Regions from separate parts of the Aquamicrobium ahrensii genome, predicted to be linked through region 3. Evidence: riboswitches for the same ligand, from Rfam matches in the RefSeq annotation. Region 3 holds a riboswitch; each other region holds the start of a gene.
What was found. Region 3 has a riboswitch for cobalamin ahead of ABID44_RS13570 (ABC transporter substrate-binding protein). Riboswitches for the same ligand answer to the same signal wherever they lie in the genome.

Region 1 (4,863 bases), on a different contig from region 3:
ACGGCCGTTCGCCGTGGAAAGGTGGATAGCTGGGAGCCGCCATTCTGGCTGGTAGGCGCCAGACGCGGGGCAGATGCGGTGAAGAACAGGCAGACCGCGAAGATCGACGGGCTGCAGCAGCAGGGAACCGCCATGACTGCCGAGAGGGCCCGGCGCTGCTGATTTTGAAGGTCTTTCCGCGCGGAACGTGACACGGCCCTCAACTCTCGAAAACTCTTGCACTTTACCCTTTGTCGGGCTTACCTGCGGGCCGTTTCGACAACAGGATCGCCATGCCTATTTATACGCCGTTCACGCCAGTCATCGCCGCTCTGCCGTCTACCGTCCCCTTTGTCGGCCCGGAAGCCCAGGAGCGCGACAGCGGCAAAAAATTCCGCGCCCGCCTCGGCGCCAATGAAAGCAGCTTCGGCCCTTCGCCCCGCGTGATCGAACGGATGGTGAAGGCTGCGCCCGACATGTGGATGTATTGCGATCCGGACAACCACCACCTCAAGGTCGCGGCCGCCGCCCATCACGGCGTAAAGCCGCAGAACATCGTCGTCGGCGAAGGCATAGACGGGCTGCTCGGCCTGCTGACGCGCATGTATGTTTCGCCGGGCGAGCCGGTGGTGACGTCGCTCGGCGCCTATCCCACCTTCAATTTCCATGTCGCCAGCGTCGGCGGCAGGCTGGCGCCGGTTCCCTATGAAAACGACCGCGAAAGCCTCGACGGGCTGCTCGATGCGGTGCGCCGGGAAGACGCCCGGCTGGTCTACCTCTCCAATCCCGACAACCCGATGGGAAGCTGGTGGGATGCAGAGGATGTGAACCGCTTCATCGAAGCGCTTCCGGACACCACCATGTTCATTCTGGACGAAGCCTATTGCGAACTCGCGCCGGCAAGCGCCCTGCCCGCGATCGATGTGGCGAGGCCGAACGTCGTGCGCATGCGCACCTTCTCCAAGGCCTACGGGCTCGCCGGCATCCGTTGCGGCTACGCCATCGGAGAGGAAACGGTCATCGCCGCCTTCGAGAAAATCCGCAACCACTATGGCGTCAGCCGCATGGCGCAGATCGCCGGTGAAGCGGCTCTGGAGGATCAGGGCTATCTGGCCGGGGTCGTGCGCAAGGTGGATGCAGGTCGTCGCCGTATCGCGACAATAGCCGGGGACAACGGTTTGCAGGCCCTGCCCTCGGCCACGAATTTCGTGGCCGTGGATTGCGGTGAGGACGGAGCGTTCGCCCTGAAACTGATGCAGGCGCTGCTGGCGCGAGGCGTGTTCATCCGCAAACCCATGGCGGCAGGGCTGGATCGCTGCATTCGCATCAGCGTCGGGCTCGACCATGAGCTCGACATTCTGGCCGAGGAAATGCCGAAGGCTCTTGAGATTGCGAGGGCCGGCTAGCAGGCCCTACCGGAGCGCGGCCAGACGCAGGGCCCAGCGCCGCCCATCGCTGGTGAAACGCGTCAGCCCGAGCGGCTCGACATCGACCGACCAGAAGCCTTGCGGCGGCGCATCGAGCACCTCGCAAACTGCCGCGCGGATCACGGGCGGGTGGGTGATCGCGAGCGTGTGACCGGCCATGCCGAGGGCCTCTTCCAGGAAGGCGGACACACGACGCCTGAGATCGCGGAGCGATTCGCCGCCGTGCGGCGCCGCGTCCGGGTCCGACATCCACGTCGCCAGTTCGCCCGGCTCAACTTCGGCAAGCTTGCGTCCGGCCCACTGGCCGAAATCCTGATCGCGCAGCGCCTGCCGCGCTTCGCCGTCCAGCCCGAGAGCCCCGGCGGTCTCGACGGCGCGCAGCGCCGGGCTTCGCCACACACGATCGGCGCGCGCAAGGCCGCAGGCCACCATCCGGGCATACTCGATCGCTCCGGGCTCCAGCGGCTCATCCCGTGCGAAAGCGCCAAACCTGTTCGCTTCCGTGGAGCCGCAGCAGATCAACGTCAGGCGTCCTGTCATTCACACTCCCTTCGCTTCATTGACAGCCATACATGACGGCGACTAGTGTCGGCAAAGATTACGGATCTGGAAGCTGGTGAAAATCCAGCGCGGTCGCGCCACTGTGACCGGCAATTATCGCCGGAAGTCAGGCCTTGATCCGTGTTTCACAGCTTGCAACAGCGGGACGCAGCATCCCAGGGAGAAGCACGATGTCCGACATCACTTTTGCACCAGAAGTCCGCCCGGTTCCGATTCCGGTGCGCGAAATCATGCCGTGGGCGATCTTTGGCGGCCTGCTCATGATGCTGGCCATCTATTTTATCGGGGCGGAGGAAGGGGCGACAACCCTGCTCTCGAACCTGAGCACGCATGAATTCGTTCATGACGCGCGCCATCTCCTCGGCTTCCCCTGCCACTGAAAGTCTGACGCCATGGTTGGAAATCTTCTGCTTCGCGGGATGCTGGTCGGCATCCTGGCCGGACTTTTCGCGTTCGGATTCGCCCGTGTGTTCGGCGAGCCTCACATCGACAGCGCCATCGCCTATGAAGAAGCGATGGCCGCAGCCTCCGGCGAGCCTGCCGAAGAGGAAGAAGAACTGGTCAGCCGCGAGACCCAGGCGGGCCTGGGCCTCCTGACCGGCTCGGTCGTCTACGGCGCCGCCATCGGCGGTCTGTTCTCCCTCGTGTTCGCCTATGTCCATGGCCGCGTGACCTCGCTCGGACCCCGCGCCACCGCCGGGCTTCTGGCCGTCGCCGCCTTCATCGCCGTGGTGCTGGCGCCGGCGCTGAAATATCCGGCGACGCCGCCGGCCGTCGGCAATCCCGAAACGATCGGCGAACGCACGGAGTTGTTCTTCGTCATGCTGATCGTCTCCATCATCGCCGCTGTCGTCGCCGTGGCGCTGGCGCGGCGGCTGTGGACCCGGCTTGGCGGCTGGACCGCCGGTATTGTCGGTGGGCTCGCCTTCCTCGTCATCATCGCCATCGCCCAATATGCGTTGCCGACGGTGAACGAGATTCCGGAAGGCTATTCAGCCGACCTGCTCTGGCGCTTCCGCACCTCCTCGCTCGGCATGCACGCCGTGCTGTGGACGGTGATCGGCCTTGCCTTCGGCGCAGTCGCCGAGCGGGCCCTGCCTGCCGGCGCACGCGCCCGGGCGGCCTGACAACGCCATGACGCGGCGCGCTCCCCCACCGGCGCGCGCCGCGCTTCTTGTTGCGGTTGCCGCGGCTTGCTTCGCATCATCTTCGGCTGAAGCGCATCGGCGCAGCAATCCGGCGGAAATCAAAGGCATACCGATCGCCAGCCTGTCACACGGCCAGATGGCCGTGATTGCGGACCACCGCAGCGAGATCATGAAGCTCGCCGCGCAGGAGCGGCAGGTGGACGACACTTTCGTGCGGCTGCTGAATTACGGCAATATCCAGTATACCTATTGCCTGTGGGGGCTGGTTCCGGGCTCGCTGAGCGACGAGGAAAGCCCCTTCAACGAGTGCGCCCATGCCTATCTGTCGGCTGCGCGCGAACTGCTTTCCCATATGCGGGAAACCTCAGCCAACAAGGCAGCCGTGGAAGACCTCATATCGCGCATCGACGCGGATATGGTGCGCAAGCAATCGTCCTTCATTCTGTGCCAGTACAGCGCCGACACATTCGACACGGCCAGTGTTGTGCGCCCGGTATGGAGCGAAATCCCCAAGCATCTGCCAAGCCTGGCCGCCTTTTCAGGCCTCGGGCTGGCGCTGATCGGCGTCGGCATGGTTCTCGGCAAGGGGCGCTCTTATCCGGAGCAGGATCAGGTCTGACCCGACTTCCATCCATTCCCAGCCATCGTCCTTACTGAAATGAGCGCCCCTTGAATTAATTGAACGTACGTTTTATTAATTGATGGAGAGGAATCCGATGGCGCGAACGGCAGGCTCGGATGGAGAACGGACTGAGGCGGCGATCCGCGAGGCGGCTGTCGACCTCATTGCGCGTCACGGCTACGAGGCGGTGACCATGCGCCAGCTCGCCGCCCGGGTGGGCGTGCAGCCGGCCGCTCTCTATCGCTACTTTCCCACCAAGGAAGAACTGCTGTTCACACTGATGCGCGCGCATATGGAGGCGCTGCTGGGTGCATGGAACGACGCCCGCCCTTCCTCCGGCGACGCCGCCGAGCGGCTGTCCGCTTTCGTGGCCAATCACATCGCCTTCCATATCGAGCGGCGCTCGCAGACCCACGTCTCCAATATGGAGTTGCGCAGCCTGTCGCCCGAGCGGCTGACCATCATCCTGAGACTGCGCACCTCTTATGAAAAGGAACTGCGCGCCATCCTGCGCGAGGGCGCGGAAAGCGGCGTCTTCGATATTGACGACATCGGGCTCACCGCCATGGCGATCATCCAGATGATCACCGGCGTCATCGTCTGGTTTCGGCCGGACGAGCGACTGTCGGTCGAGGGCGTGACGCGAACCTATCTTTCCATGACAATGCGCCTCGTCGGGGCGTCAACGAAACGGGAGATCCATCATGTACAGGCAGGCACTCGACTTCGGGCATGAAGAAGACGTCGCGGCGCTTCGCGATCTCGTGCATCGCTTCGCGCAGGACAAGATCGCCCCGCTGGCCGCCGGGATCGACCGCAGCAACGAGTTTCCGGCCCATCTGTGGGAGGAAATGGGCGCGCTCGGCCTGCTCGGGATGACCGCCGACCCGGCCTATGGCGGCAGCGGCATGGGATATCTCGCCCATGTGGTGGCGATGGAGGAGATTTCACGCGCTTCCGCATCTGTCGCCCTGTCCTACGGCGCGCACTCCAATCTGTGCGTCAACCAGATCAACCGCTGGGGCACGCCGGCGCAGAAGGAAAAATACCTGCCGCCGCTGTGCTCAGGCAAGGCGGGCGGCGCGCTCGCCATGTCGGAGCCCGGCGCGGGGTCCGACGTGGTGTC
Region 2 (4,863 bases), on a different contig from region 3:
CGGGTTCGGGCGCTGCGGATTCGGCCTCATGGCCTGCAAGCATGGCCAGCCGGCGCACCAGCGCCTGCATGTTGGCCGGCCCGCCCTCGCGGAAATAGCCGAGCAGCAGGGCGAGCTCCTCGCGCGGCAGGGTGGAGGCCTGCATCAGCCGCTCGTCCTCCTCGCGGCATTCTCCGGGCAGCAGGGCCAGCTTGACGCCCCCGGCGCGGGCGGTGGCGGCAAGCTGGTCGCAGCCGTAGCGCCACCAGTCGTAGCCGCCCAGAAGCCGCACCAGAATGACTTTTGCGTGGCTCGCGACGCTGTCCACCCACAGGTCGACCGACATGGGATGGCGCAGGTCGCGCAGGGCCGCCAGCCGCATGGAGGGCAGGCGGTCCGCTTCTGCTTTCCATGCCGAGGCCAGCGCCGCAAGATCGCTGTCCGTGAAGGACAGGGCCACCACGTCGCCCGGTGTCTGGCGCAGGTCGACCGGCTCGATGACGTCGTCGAGCGAGGCGGAACTGGTGGTCAGGATGTGCATCGTTCAATCCTGATGAATGGCCTGATGAGTGGCGTCCTTTGCCTTGTTCAGCCTGCGAGTATGGTCTCGATGGCCGGACGGTCGAGACCCTTGAGGCCGATCACCACCAGCCGCGAGCGTCGGTCATCCCCGGTTGCCCAGGCGCGATCATAATAATGATTGACGCGCGGTCCGACAGCCTGAACCAGCAGACGCATCGGTTTTCCCGAAACCTCGACGAAGCCCTTGACGCGCAGCACATCCTCCTGCTCGGCGGCGGCGGCGATACGGCGCGCCAGCTCCTCGGGGTCGGTCACCGCGGGAACGTCGATGACGAAGGTGTCGAAGTCGTCGTGCTCATGATCGCCCGCGCCGTCATGATGCGACTTGCGGTTTTCTATGTCGTCCTCGACAGCGAGGCCGAGGCCGAGCAGGATCGACGGATCGACCTTGCCATGTTCGGAGGGAACGACCTTCACGGCTGGGGTGATATGGGCGTCCACGATCTTGCGGGCGCGGGCGGCGGCGGCTTCGTCCAGCAGATCGCTCTTGGACAGGATGATGAGGTCGGCGCAGGCCACCTGATCCTCGAACACCTCCTCGATCGGGTCGTCATGGTCGAGCGATTCGTCCCCGGCGCGCTGGGCGGCGAGCGCGTCCATGTCGGAGGCGACCTTGCCCTCGGCAAGTGCGGGGCCATCCACCACGGCGACCACGCCGTCGACGGTGACGCGGCTTTTCACCGTCGGCCACTGGAAAGCCTGCACCAGCGGTTTCGGCAGGGCGAGGCCGGAGGTTTCGATCAGGATGTGATCGACCCTGGGCGTGCGAGACAGGATCTGGTCGAGCGCCGGCACGAAATCGTCGGCCACGGTGCAGCAGATGCAGCCATTGGCCAGTTCCACGATGTTTTCTTCCGGGCAGCTATCGATGCCGCAGCCTTTCAATATCTCGCCATCGACGCCGACGTCGCCGAATTCGTTGACGATGAGCGCGAGGCGTTTGCCGTTGCTGTTCTCCAGCAGGTTGCGGATCAGCGTGGTCTTGCCGGCGCCGAGGAAGCCGGTGACGACGGTGCAGGGCACACGGGTGGCGTTTGCGGTCATGATCTGTCCTTGAGGAGAGTGAGGGGAGGGATGCGCGCAACGAGGCCGCGCTTGAGCGAATCGGGACGACCGCGCCATGGAATCTTGCCGTCATCGGCGTCGGCCAGCAGGCTGGCACCGGCGACCAGATCGGCCCCGCAATCTTCGGTGAGATCGCCGAACACGTAGCTCCATGCGCCTTCCGACAGGATCGAGGCGCTTAACCTGCGCTTGCAGTTGCCGAGGCATTCTGCCGTGCGCACCTCGACCGGCAGGCCGGCGGCGGCCCGGCGCGCATCCTCCGCCAACTTTTCACCGGCGCGCGGATGCGCATCCGAGCCGGTGGCGTCGCGGCAGGAGATGCACACGATGATGGTCGTGCCGGCTCCTGTGGCGCTGGCGGCTGGTTCCGTCTGAGTGGGCGGGCCTGAATCCAATATCTGCTCCTTGCCCGGGACACCCGCCAGGCTTTCGGCTCGTTCCTTGCAGACGGCAGGTCTCCTGGCTCGCGGGTCGTCGCCCTGTCGCCGCCTTCCCGGGTCCGCACCCAGTGGCTGTCGGCTGAGGCTCGTCGCTTACAGTTGCGGGGACAGCTGCGGGTTCGGGGTCACCTCACCGCATTCCCTCTTAGCTCCCCTCCTTGGGAAAGGGAGACCGTCTGGGCGGATTTAGGCTTGGGCGGGTCCGGCTGTCAACTTGCGGCTACGACACGAGCATGTCCGCCAGCGCCGGGCCGAGATTCCCGGCGGGGATAATCTCGATCCGGTCGAGATTCAGCCAGTCGCGAAACTGCTCCAGTTCGGCGAGAAGAGCTTCAGCGGTTTCGGCCGGTGCCCCCTGTTCGGCGTATGCGGCATGGACGCGCAGCACGCCCGCCCCGCGGTCGGCCCTGAGATCGACGCGCGCGACGATCCTGTCGCCGAGCAGAAAGGGCAGGACATAGTAGCCATATCGTCGCTTGGCGGCCGGCGTGTAGATTTCGATACGGTAGCGGAAGCCGAACAGGTTTTCCGTACGATCCCGCTCGAACACCAGTGGATCGAAAGGCGCCAGCAGGGCGCGGGCTTCGACCCTGCGCGGCCGGCGCGCGTCGCGGTGCAGGTAAGCCTGCCGTGACCAGCCCTTGATGGCGACGGGAATCAACTCGCCTTCCTCGACAAGCTCGGCAATGCGGGGGGCCGCTTCAGTGGCGGAGAGCCGGAAATAATCGCGCAGACATGCGGCGGTGGCGATGCCATGGGCGCGGGCGGAGATGCGCAGCAGTTCGCGCTGGGCGTCGGCTGTAGCTGGAACCGGCGTGTCGAGTATGGAACGCGGCAGCACCCGTTCGGGCAGGTCATAGACGCGTTCGAAGCCGCGTCGGCAGGCCGTTGTGACCCTTCCGGCCCAGAACAGCCATTCGAAGGCCGCCTTGGCGTCGCTCCAGCCCCACCAGCCGCCCGAGCCCTTGTGGCCTTCCATGTCGGATGCGGCCAGCGGCCCGTGCGTTTCCACTTCGCGGAAAATCTCTTCGACGAAATCCGAGCGCTCCCGGCCGAATCTGGCCAATGTGCGATACATCTCCTCGCCGCGCGCTGCTTTTTCCATGCGCCAGCGCAGCAGCGGATATGTCTCCAGCGGCAGGAACGATGCCTCATGCGCCCAGTACTCGAAAAGCAGGCGTCTGGCCCCCGGACGGGTGGCTTCATCCAGAAGAGAGAGAGGGTAGGGGCCGAGCCGGGAATAAAGCGGCATGTAGTGCGCGCGCACCACCGCGCTGACCGAGTCGATCTGCAGCAGACCGATGCGCGACAGCGTGCGGGAAAGGCGCCGGCGATCCAACGCAGCCTTTGCGCGCCCTCCGCCGAAGCCCTGCGCGGACAGGGCGATACGGCGCGCCAGAGCCGGGGAGAGGGTTTCCTTCATGCAATCCAAACCTATCTCAAGTCATGGTTTACGGCAGCCCGATTCCAGCAATCTAGCAGCCGAGGCTCGTGGATGCTGTCAGGACTAAAAGTGGAGTAAAAAGTGAAGGAAATCAAAGATGATCAGTTTTGTCGCAGATAGTGTGCAGTGCAGCGTTTTGGTCAAGGTTTGACTTGCTTCGGCAATCCGGCTGCGCTAACCCTCGCCGCGTTGCAGCAGGGGACCAAATGGTTCCGGGCAAATCTGTCACGCTTCCGTAACAGGGCCGGCTGCGCTAGTTTCAGGCGGATCCGCCGCCAACGGAAAGTTGCAGCATGAACGAATTGTTGAGTTCGTATCTGCCGATCGTCATATTCATCGGCGTGGCGCTGGTAATCGGGCTGGCACTCATCGTGGCTCCGTTCCTGGTCGCCTATCGTGATCCCGACCCCGAGAAGCTGTCCGCCTATGAGTGCGGCTTCAACTCGTTCGACGATGCGCGCATGAAGTTCGACATCCGCTTCTATCTGGTGTCGATCCTGTTCATCATCTTCGATCTTGAGGTGGCTTTCCTGTTCCCGTGGGCCATTTCGTTCGGCGACATCGGCATGCTCGGTTTCTGGTCGATGATGGTGTTCCTTGGTGTTCTCACCATCGGCTTCATATATGAGTGGAAGAAAGGGGCGCTGGAATGGGATTGATCGGCAATTCCGGCACGCTTGTCGCGCCGCAGCCAAAGGGCGTTCTCGATCCGCGCACCGGCAAGCCGGTCGGGTCGGACGATCCTTTCTTCATCGGCATCAATGACGAGCTGGCCGACAAGGGATTTCTCGTCACCTCGACCGAGGCGCTGATCACCTGGGCGCGCACCGGCTCGCTCATGTACATGACGTTCGGTCTGGCCTGCTGCGCCGTCGAAATGATCCACTCGGCGATGCCGCGTTATGACAGCGAGCGCTTCGGCATTGCGCCGCGCGCCTCGCCTCGCCAGTCGGACGTCATGATCGTGGCCGGCACGCTGACCAACAAGATGGCCCCGGCGCTGCGCAAGGTCTACGACCAGATGCCGGAGCCCCGCTATGTGATCTCCATGGGATCGTGCGCCAATGGCGGCGGTTATTATCACTATTCCTATTCGGTGGTGCGCGGCTGCGACCGCATCGTGCCCGTCGATATCTATGTGCCCGGCTGTCCGCCAAGCGCCGAAGCGCTTATGTACGGCCTTCTTCTGCTGCAGAAGAAGATCCGGCGCACCGGCACCATCGAGCGGTGACAAGAATGAGTGAAGCGCTCAGCGAACTGGCCGCCCATATCGAAGCGAATGGCGGCGTCGAAATCCTGTCTGGCGAACTGGCCTTTGGCGAACTGACGATTACGGTTGCGCCTGCCGACATC
Region 3 (4,863 bases):
CGATTGTCAGGGCCGAATACCGGTATTCAGACTATGGCAGCGCCGACTTCTCTTCTGCCGGGCTGGGCCGCAATGTCAGGATCGACAGCTCGCACGATCTGAGGTTCGGCGTCAGCTACAAGTTCTGAGCCATCCAAACAGATTGCGGGAGCCGGGCGAGATATCGTCCGGCTCCCGCAGCGATTTGACAGCCGCGCCTGAACCTGGCCTCGGGCATGAGGGGTTCGGCCGGGAGGTCCCATGCAACCTGTCTGGCTGAGTTTGCAGCCATGGTGAAACAGTCGTGTGAGAATTTAATTCTAAAAATCCGGAATTAATGACTTGCATCTGCCTTTATTGGTCGATCAATATCGTTAAGACGCAATCCTGTTTCTGCTCTGGTTGTCAGACAGCATGGAGAGGCGCTCCCATGGCCACCCGCCCGCCCGATACGGCTCCATTGCAGGCTTCACGCCTGCAATCCCCTTATGGTTCGGTTCTCGACCTCGTCGGCCAGACACCGGTGGTGGAACTGAAAAAGTTCGACACCGGCCCGTGCCGCCTGTTCGTCAAGCTGGAGAGCCAGAACCCCGGCGGTTCGATCAAGGATCGCATCGCGCTGTCCATGGTCGCCGACGCCGAGCGGCGCGGCGTGCTCGCGCCGGGCGGCACGATCGTGGAAGCGACTGCCGGCAACACCGGTCTCGGGTTGGCGCAGGTCGGCATTCCCAAGGGTTATCGCATCATACTGGTGGTGCCCGACAAGATGTCGCGCGAGAAGGTGCAGCATTTGCGCGCGCTCGGTGCGGAAGTGCGGCTGACCCGTTCGGACGTGCTCAAGGGGCATCCCGAATATTATCAGGACATGGCCGAGCGCATTGCCGCCGGGACGCCTGGCGCCTTCTACGCCAACCAGTTCGCCAATCCGGCGAATCCGCTGGCGCATGAAACCACGACCGGGCCGGAAATCTGGCGGCAGCTCGACGGCGACGTCGATGCGGTGGTGGTGGGCGTCGGCTCCGGGGGCACGCTCACCGGTCTCGGCCGCTTCTTTGCGAAGGTGTCGCCGAAGACCGAGATCATCCTGGCCGATCCGGCTGGGTCCGTGCTCGCACCCTATATCAAGACGGGCGAGCTGGGCGAGGCCGGAAGCTGGACTGTGGAAGGCATCGGCGAGGACTTCATTCCGCCCAATGCCGATCTGTCGCTTGTGGCGAAGGCCTATTCGGTTCCGGACCGCCAGAGCATGGCGGCGGCGCGCGAACTCCTGTCGAAAGAAGGCATTCTCGCCGGCTCGTCGTCGGGCACGCTGCTGGCGGCGGCGCTTCGCTACTGCCGCGAGCAACGGACGCCCAAGCGGGTGGTGACGCTGGTCTGCGATTCCGGCAACAAATATCTGTCCAAGGTGTTCGACGATTTCTGGCTGGCCGAGCAAGGCCTGTCGGAGCGCGAACAGCATGGCGATCTGCGCGACCTTGTCGCCCGCACGCACCGCGAGGGCGGCACAGTCTGGGTGGGGCCGGAGGAAAGCCTGCTCAACGCCTATGGCCGCATGCGGCGCGCAGACGTATCCCAGCTTCCGGTGCTGGAAGAGGGCAGGCTGGTCGGCATCATCGACGAAAGCGATATCCTGGCCAGGGTCGAGGGACCCTACGACAGCCGCTGGGAGCGCTTCAACGGGGACGTACGCACGGCCATGACGCGCGACCTGCACACGCTGCAGGCCAGCCAGACGCTCGATGCGCTGCTGCCGGTGTTCGACCGCAACGAGGTAGCCATCATCTTCGACGGCGACGAATTCATCGGGCTCATCACCCGCATCGACCTGATCAACCATCTGAGGCGGACCAGCAAATGACCACAGACCGCAAGAACCGGCTCGCTTTCTCGACGCGCACCATTCATGGCGGCCAGAGCCATGACCCGACGACCGGCGCGGTCATGGTGCCGATCTACGCCACCTCGACCTATGCGCAGGAAAGCCCGGGCGTGCACAAGGGTTTCGAATATGCCCGCAGCCAGAACCCGACGCGCTTCGCCTTCGAACGCGCCGTGGCCGATCTCGAAAGCGGCGCTGCCGCCTTCGCCTTCGCTTCGGGACTGGCGGCGATCGCGACGGTGCTGGAACTGTTCGACGCCGGCACGCATGTCCTGGCGACGGACGACATCTATGGCGGCACGTTCCGGCTCATCGACAAGGTGCGGCGGCGCACGGCTTCGCTGGCCGTGGATTTCGCCGACTTCACCGATCTTGCTGCGGTCGAGGCCGCGATCCGGCCGGAGACGAAGCTTTTATGGATCGAGACGCCGACAAACCCGCTCCTGAAGATCGTCGATCTGGAGGCGATGGTGGCTCTCGCCGGCCGCAAGGGGCTGGTGACGATCGTCGACAACACGTTTTGCAGCCCCTACATCCAGCGGCCTCTGGAACTCGGCATCGATATCGTCGTTCACTCCACCACCAAATACCTCAATGGTCATTCGGACATGATCGGAGGCGTCGCCGTGGTGCGCGAGGAAGGTGAATTGCGCGACCGGCTGAGGTTCCTGCAGAACGCCGTCGGCGCCATTTCCGGCCCCTTCGACAGCTTCCTCGCCCTGCGCGGAATCAAGACGCTGGCGCTCAGGATGGAGCGGCATTCGCAGAACGGCCTCACCATAGCCCGCTGGCTGGAAGCTCGCGCGGACGTGCGCAGGGTGATCTATCCGGGCCTCGAAAGTCACCCCCAGCATGCTGTCGCCGCACGTCAGATGCAGGCCTTCGGCGGCATGCTCTCCGTGGAGCTCGACCGCGATCTGGCGGGCACGAAGCGCTTTCTGGAGCGGACCCGTCTGTTCACGCTGGCCGAAAGCCTTGGCGGCGTGGAAAGCCTGATCGAGCATCCGGCGACGATGACGCACGGCTCCATTCCCGCAGCGCAACGCGCCGCCATCGGCATATCGGATTCGCTGGTGCGCCTGTCGGCGGGCATCGAGGATGGCGCGGACCTGACCGCGGATCTGGAGCAGGCGCTGGCAGGCTGAAGAACGCAGGCCCCGAAGCAATGCCCCGGGGGTTCAGCGGTTCCCGATTGGCCGCTCGGGCCGGCAGGCTGCTGGGGACGACGGTTTGTCCGACTTGAAAAGGTCACCGCACATGCGATACGAGCATGGTGTCGGTTTCCGAAAGGAACGAAGAGGGAATTCGCCGCAGGTTGGCCAAAGACCTGCGAAACGAAACTGCCCCCGCAACTGTAGGCGGTGAGTCCGCTCCCCGGAAATGCCACTGGGCTTCGGCCCGGGAAGGCGGGGAAGGGCGTCGATCCGTCAGTCAGGAGACCTGCCGACAACTGGAACTGAACGTGCCGGGCGGGGCGCCCGGGAGAGGTTGTCGATGAAGCCTTCCCTGCCTGATCAGGCCGTCTGCCGTATGCCTGCGGATGCGTGGCTTTTCATTGCGTTCCCCGTCCGAAGCCTCCGGTCCCCGCTGCAAACCAATCGGAGAACTTCGCGTCATGACCTTCCCGCGTCTGGCACTTGCCGCCGCTAGCCTTGCGCTGCTCACGGTCCATGCGGCCGCCGAGCCTACGGAATATCCGCTCACGCTGGAAAACTGCGGCGAGACGATCACCTTCGACAAGGCGCCGGCCACCGCCGTCACCGTCGGCCAGGCCTCCACCGAGGCGCTCTATGCGCTGGGTCTCGGCGACAAGGTGACCGGCACCTCCGTCTGGTTCACCGATGTGCTGCCCGAGCACAAGTCCATCAACGACAATGTCGAGCGGCTGGCCGACAACGATCCCAGCTTCGAGAGCGTGGTGGCCAGGAAACCCGATCTCGTCGCGGTGCAGTTCATCTGGCACGTCGGGCCGGAGGGCATTGTCGCGACCCGCGAGCAGTTCCACGAGGTCGGCGTCCCGACCTATGTGATGCCCGCCGATTGCGTGGCCAAGGACAACAGCGTCGGCGTCGACGGCACCCGCACCGCCGCCTTCTCGACTGAGACCATTCATCAGGGCGTGCGCGAGCTTGCTGAAATCTTCGACGTGCAGGACAAGGGGGAGGAAGTCGTCGCAGATCTGGTGAAGCGCGAGGATGACGCCGTCGAGCGCGCGAAGGCTCTCGACATCGAGGACGTGTCGGCCGTGTTCTGGTTCTCCAGCGCCGACATGAACATCGACCCCTATGTCGCCGGCCGCAAGGGCGGGCCGGCCTACATGCTGAACAAGCTCGGCATTCGAAACATCGTGGAATCCGATGAGGAATGGCCGGTGGTTGGCTGGGAGACCATCGCCAAGGCCAATCCGACGATCATCATCATCGCCAGGATGGATCGCCGCCGCTTTCCCGCCGACGACCATGAAAAGAAGCTCGAATTCCTCAAGACTGATCCGGTCGCCAGCCAGATGGAGGCTGTGAAGAACAACCGCATTGTGGTGATGGACGGCCATGCCATGGACGCCACCATGCGCACAGTGGCCGGCATCGAGGTGCTGGCCGACGCGCTGGTGGATCTGGGCGTCGCCAGGTGACGATAGTTTCTGCGGGCCAGCATTCCATGGCGCGGCTGTGGTGGCGCTGGCCGGCAAGCCTCGTCGCCCTGGCGGCGGCGGTCTTTGCCGGAACCTGTATCGGCGAGACGCCCATTCCGCTCTCCATCGTGGTGCAGACGCTGGCCAACAAGGTTCTGGGCGCTGCCTATCCGCTCGATCCGATCGACATGGGCATCGTCTGGAATTATCGCCTGCCGCGCGCGCTGGTGGCCGCTTCCTGCGGCGCGGGGCTGGCGCTGTCCGGTCTCGTGCTGCAATCGCTGCTGCGCAACGCTCTGGCCGATCCCTATCTGCTTGGCATATCGGCGGGGGCGTCGACCGGAGCGGTGACCGTGACGATCGCCGGCCTCGG
Region 4 (4,863 bases), on a different contig from region 3:
CCACAGCTCTCGTCCTGCTTCCTCACCACCATCGGCGACGATCTCGAAGCCATCTTCAAGGGTGTCCGGGACAACGCGCTGCTCGCCAAATATTCCGGCGGCCTCGGCAACGACTGGACGCCGGTGCGCGGCCTCGGCGCCCACATCAAGGGCACCAATGGCGAGAGCCAGGGCGTCGTGCCTTTCCTCAAGGTGGCCAACGATACGGCCATCGCCGTCAATCAGGGCGGTAAGCGCAAGGGCGCGGTCTGCGCCTATCTGGAAACATGGCACGTCGACATCGAGGAATTCCTCGATCTGCGCAAGAATACCGGCGACGACCGCCGCCGCACGCACGACATGAACACCGCCAACTGGGTGCCGGACCTTTTCATGGAGCGCGTCGCCGCCGACGGCGAATGGACGCTGTTCTCGCCCGACGAGGTGGTCGACCTGCACGACCTTTACGGCGCAGCCTTCCGCAAGGCCTACGAAGCTTATGAGGAAAAGGCGGCGGCCGGCGGCGTCAGGGTGTATCGCAAGGTGCGGGCGCTCGACCTGTGGCGCAAGATGCTGACCATGCTGTTCGAGACCGGGCATCCGTGGATCACCTTCAAGGACCCCTGCAACATCCGCTCGCCGCAAGGCCATGTCGGCGTGGTGCATTCGTCGAACCTGTGTACGGAAATCACCCTCAACACATCGAAGGACGAGGTGGCCGTGTGCAATCTCGGCTCCGTCAACCTCGCCAACCACGTGGCGCAAAAGGGTCTCGACCTCGACCGTCTGGCGCAAACAGTCGCCACGGCGATGCGCATGCTCGACAACGTCATCGACATCAACTTCTACACAATCCCCGAAGCGCGCGCCTCGAACCTGCGCCACCGCCCGGTCGGCCTCGGCCTGATGGGCTTCCAGGACGCGCTGCAGGCGCTGCGCATCCCTTATGCCTCCGAGGCGGCTATCGAGTTCGCCGATCGTTCGATGGAGGCGATCAGCTATCACGCCATTTCAGCGTCGGTGGAACTCGCCGCCGAGCGCGGCCGCTATCCGAGCTTCGAGGGTTCGCTGTGGTCGAAGGGCATTTTGCCGCTCGATTCCATCCGCCTGCTGGAGGAGGCGCGCGCGGGCGTTGAAATGGACCAGGGCTTCACGCTCGACTGGGACAGCCTGCGCAAGCGGGTGAAGACCACCGGCATGCGCAATTCCAACACCATGGCGATCGCGCCGACGGCGACCATCTCCAACATCTGCGGCGTGGCGCAGTCGATCGAGCCGGCCTATCAGAACCTGTTCGTCAAATCGAACATGTCGGGCGACTTCACCGTGGTGAACGCCGCGCTCGTCCATGACCTGAAAGCCCGCGGGCTGTGGGACGAGGTGATGGTTTCGGACATGAAGTATTTCGACGGCTCCGTCGGCCAGATCGACCGCATCCCGGACGATCTCAAGGCCCTCTACGCCACCGCCTTCGAAATCGACTCCTCCTGGCTGATCGACGCCGCCTCGCGCCGCCAGAAATGGATCGATCAGGCGCAGTCGCTCAACCTCTACATCGCCAATCCGAGCGGCAAGAAGCTGGACGAGCTTTACCGGCTTGCATGGCGCAAGGGCCTGAAGACGACCTATTACCTGCGCTCGCGCTCGGCCACCCATGTCGAGAAGTCGACGCTCAAGGGCACCGACGGCAAGCTCAACGCCGTTTCGCCGGCAAGCGTGTCGGCAGCGGAAGCTGCCACGCCGATCATGGTCGACCCAAGTGCGGCATGGGGCAAGGCCTGCGCCATCGACGACCCCGACTGCGAAGCCTGCCAGTAAGCAGGCACCCGCCCTCCCCGCCGGGGAGGGCAAAGCTGACAGGCCGGGATGGGGAGACATCGCCCCATCCTGCGCCATCACCATTCATGCGATCCCGACCGGCCTCCGGCCGATGCCTGAAGCGTCAGGGATGGGTGCGCCAAGCCTAACCGGAGAATGAGATGCTCGACTGGTCCGAACCCAAAAACAACCCTTCAATCCCGCTTCCGGGCAAGGATGCGCCTGCCGGCGACGCCACCGGCCTTGGCGAAATCGAGCGGGGCGCCGCGCGCGTGACCGTCGATGAAAAGCGCATGATCAACGCCCGTGCCGACGTGAACCAGCTCTTGCCGCTGAAGTATCGCTGGGCATGGGAAAAGTACCTCTCCGGCTGCAACAATCACTGGATGCCGACCGAGGTGTCGATGCAGGCCGACATCGCGCTGTGGAAGTCGAAGGATGGGCTGACGGAAGACGAGCGGCGCATGCTCAAGCGCAATCTCGGTTTCTTCGCGGCTTCCGAATCGCTGGTGGCGAACAATATCGTGCTCGCCATCTACCGCCATCTGACCAATCCCGAATGCCGGCAATATCTGCTGCGTCAGGCTTTCGAGGAGGCGATCCATACCCACACTTTCCAGTACATCGTGGAAAGCCTCGCCCTCGATGAAGGCGAGCTGTTCAACATGTACCGCGAGGTGCCGTCGATCACCGACAAAGCCGAATGGGCGCTGAAGCACACGCAGAACCTCGACAATCCCGACTTCAAGACCGGCACGCCGGATGCCGATCAATCCTTCCTGCGCGACCTTGTCGCCTTCTACGTCATCTTCGAGGGCATGTGGTTCTACACCGGCTTCGCGCAGATCCTGTCGCTCGGCCGCCGCAACAAGATGGTCGGCATCGCCGAACAGTACCAGTACATCCTGCGCGACGAATCGATTCACCTGAATTTCGGCGTCGACGTCATCAACCAGATCAAGCTGGAAAACCCGCACCTGTGGACCAAGGCGTTCCAGGACGAGGTGCGCGGCATGATCCTCGACGCAGCCGAACTGGAAGCCGCCTATGGCCGCGATACGATGCCGCGTGGATTCCTCGGCCTCAACGCGGCGCTGTGCGAGCAATACATGCACTTCATCGCCAACCGCCGCTGCGCCCAGCTCGGCCTCGCGCCGGTCTTCGCCGAGACCGAAAACCCGTTCCCATGGATGAGCGAAACCATGGATCTGAAGAAGGAAAAGAACTTCTTCGAGACCCGCGTCATCGAGTACCAGAACGGCGGCGCGCTGGCCTGGGACTGACCTGGATCGCCGTGGGACGGCAGGTTCACGCGTCACGGCATCGCCTGTCGTCTTTGCGCCGGGGCGATGTCGCTTTCTCATGCTCCTCGCCACCGCGAATGGTGTTCACATCAATATGCTTAAGGTGCCCGACCGCCTCGTGCGGAAGGGAGAATTGGGAAGCCGGCGCCCTCGCAAGAGGAAGTCCGGCGCTGCCCCCGCAACGGTGGCGGAGCGCAAACCTCGACGGTGAACCACTGGGGAGATGCCCCCGGGAAGGTGTCGAGGCGGTCCTTTACGGGACGCTCCGGAGCCCGGAAACCAGCCTTGAGCACGTTGGTCTCGACTGATCGCGGTGGGCGGTCAAGGAGCGAATGGCGTACGACCCGGCCGCCGGCGTCGGCGGTTGCCGTTCCTTCCCCAAATCACCACCAAGTTCAGTCCTTTAGCGAGGACAGGACATGGACGCCCGTAACGAAATGCTCACGCTGATCCGCGCCCGCAGGCACGGCTGGTCGCTGGAGCAGCCCTTCTACACCGATCCCGATTTCTTCAGGCTCGACATGGAGCTGATCTGGTATCGGGACTGGCTCTTCATCGGCCATGATTGCGAGGTGGCGAAGCCGGGAAGCTTCTTCACCGTGCAGGTCGGCTCCTACCCGATCGTGATCGTGCGCGACCGCGAAGGCAGGATCAGAGCCTTCCACAATTCCTGCCGCCACCGCGGAAGCCGCGTATGCACGACGCCGAAAGGCACCTCTGCGCGGCTGGTCTGCCCCTATCACCAGTGGACCTACGACCTCGACGGCAGGCTGCTCTTCGCCCGCCAGATGGCCGAGGATTTCGACCCGTCCGCCCATTCGCTCAAGCCCATCGCCTGCGAGAGCGTCGCTGGCTACATTTTCATCTGCCTTGCGGACGAGCCGGCCGATTTCGAGCCGTTCCGCATGCTGATGGAGCCCTATTTCGCACCGCACAAGCTTTCCGAGGCGAAGATCGCCTATGAATCGACCATCGTCGAGAAGGCCAACTGGAAGCTGGTGTGGGAGAACAACCGCGAATGCTACCACTGCGCGGGCAACCATCCGGAACTGTGCAAGACCTTCCCGGAAGCGCCCAGCGTCACCGGCGTCAATGGTGCCGAGAGCGATCCGGAGATGGTGGAGCACTGGGAAAAATGCGAGGCGGCGGGCCTGCCAGCGCGCTTCCGCATCGACGAGGCCGGACAGTTCCGCGCCACCCGCGCGCCGCTGCTGCGCGACGCGGTGAGCTACACCATGACCGGCAAGCCCTCGGTGAAGCGCAATCTTTCCGATCAGGTCAGCGCCGATCGTATCGGCACGCTGATGCTCTATCACTACCCCGCCACATGGAACCATGTGCTGATCGACCATGCCGTGACCTTCCGCGTCATCCCGCTTGGCCCTGAAGAGACCGCCGTCACCACCAAATGGCTGGTCCACAAGGATGCGGTCGAAGGCGTCGACTACGATCTGGAGGAACTCATCCATGTGTGGACGGAGACCAATGATCAGGACCGCCGCATTGTGGAGGAGAACGCCTTCGGCATCCGCTCGCCGGCCTATGAGCCCGGCCCCTATTCGGAACTGCATGAAGGGGGCGTGATCCAGTTCGTGGAATGGTATGCGCACTTCATGGAGCCACGGCTTTGCGAGGGTGAAAAGCCCAGGCTGAAGAACGTCGCCTGAGGAGAAGCCGATGAACGCCATGACCGATCCCGGGCTCTACCGCCATCTGGACGAGATGGCCCCGTGGAACGATCGCCTTCAGGTTCTGGAGGTGA

Region 1: another riboswitch for cobalamin. It lies ahead of ABID44_RS14535 (CbtB domain-containing protein); the one in region 3 lies ahead of ABID44_RS13570 (ABC transporter substrate-binding protein).
Region 2: another riboswitch for cobalamin. It lies ahead of ABID44_RS05150 (DUF1636 family protein); the one in region 3 lies ahead of ABID44_RS13570 (ABC transporter substrate-binding protein).
Region 4: another riboswitch for cobalamin. It lies ahead of ABID44_RS03690 (aromatic ring-hydroxylating oxygenase subunit alpha); the one in region 3 lies ahead of ABID44_RS13570 (ABC transporter substrate-binding protein).

Annotation. Positions count from the first base shown of each region.
Region 1 covers NZ_JBEPMN010000013.1:6,111-10,973, forward strand. Annotated here, with positions in the region: gene ABID44_RS14520 (hypothetical protein) at 1-162, shown strand, start outside; gene ABID44_RS14525 (pyridoxal phosphate-dependent aminotransferase) at 273-1,385, shown strand; gene ABID44_RS14530 (histidine phosphatase family protein) at 1,392-1,946, opposite strand; adenosylcobalamin (AdoCbl) riboswitch at 2,007-2,089, shown strand; gene ABID44_RS14535 (CbtB domain-containing protein) at 2,138-2,347, shown strand; gene ABID44_RS14540 (CbtA family protein) at 2,360-3,094, shown strand; gene ABID44_RS14545 (hypothetical protein) at 3,102-3,734, shown strand; gene ABID44_RS14550 (TetR/AcrR family transcriptional regulator) at 3,832-4,473, shown strand; gene ABID44_RS14555 (isovaleryl-CoA dehydrogenase) at 4,442-4,863, shown strand, end outside.
Region 2 covers NZ_JBEPMN010000003.1:25,296-30,158, reverse strand. Annotated here, with positions in the region: gene cobN (cobaltochelatase subunit CobN) at 1-520, opposite strand, end outside; gene cobW (cobalamin biosynthesis protein CobW) at 568-1,605, opposite strand; gene ABID44_RS05150 (DUF1636 family protein) at 1,602-2,021, opposite strand; cobalamin riboswitch at 2,059-2,258, opposite strand; gene ABID44_RS05145 (winged helix-turn-helix domain-containing protein) at 2,287-3,489, opposite strand; gene ABID44_RS05140 (NADH-quinone oxidoreductase subunit A) at 3,804-4,169, shown strand; gene ABID44_RS05135 (NuoB/complex I 20 kDa subunit family protein) at 4,160-4,741, shown strand; gene ABID44_RS05130 (NADH-quinone oxidoreductase subunit C) at 4,747-4,863, shown strand, end outside.
Region 3 covers NZ_JBEPMN010000011.1:25,510-30,372, reverse strand. Annotated here, with positions in the region: gene ABID44_RS13585 (TonB-dependent receptor domain-containing protein) at 1-128, shown strand, start outside; gene ABID44_RS13580 (pyridoxal-phosphate dependent enzyme) at 410-1,837, shown strand; gene ABID44_RS13575 (trans-sulfuration enzyme family protein) at 1,834-3,003, shown strand; cobalamin riboswitch at 3,119-3,320, shown strand; gene ABID44_RS13570 (ABC transporter substrate-binding protein) at 3,474-4,490, shown strand; gene ABID44_RS13565 (FecCD family ABC transporter permease) at 4,517-4,863, shown strand, end outside.
Region 4 covers NZ_JBEPMN010000002.1:167,577-172,439, reverse strand. Annotated here, with positions in the region: gene ABID44_RS03700 (ribonucleoside-diphosphate reductase subunit alpha) at 1-1,797, shown strand, start outside; gene ABID44_RS03695 (ribonucleotide-diphosphate reductase subunit beta) at 1,959-3,080, shown strand; cobalamin riboswitch at 3,186-3,403, shown strand; gene ABID44_RS03690 (aromatic ring-hydroxylating oxygenase subunit alpha) at 3,521-4,768, shown strand; gene ABID44_RS03685 (FAD-binding oxidoreductase) at 4,788-4,863, shown strand, end outside.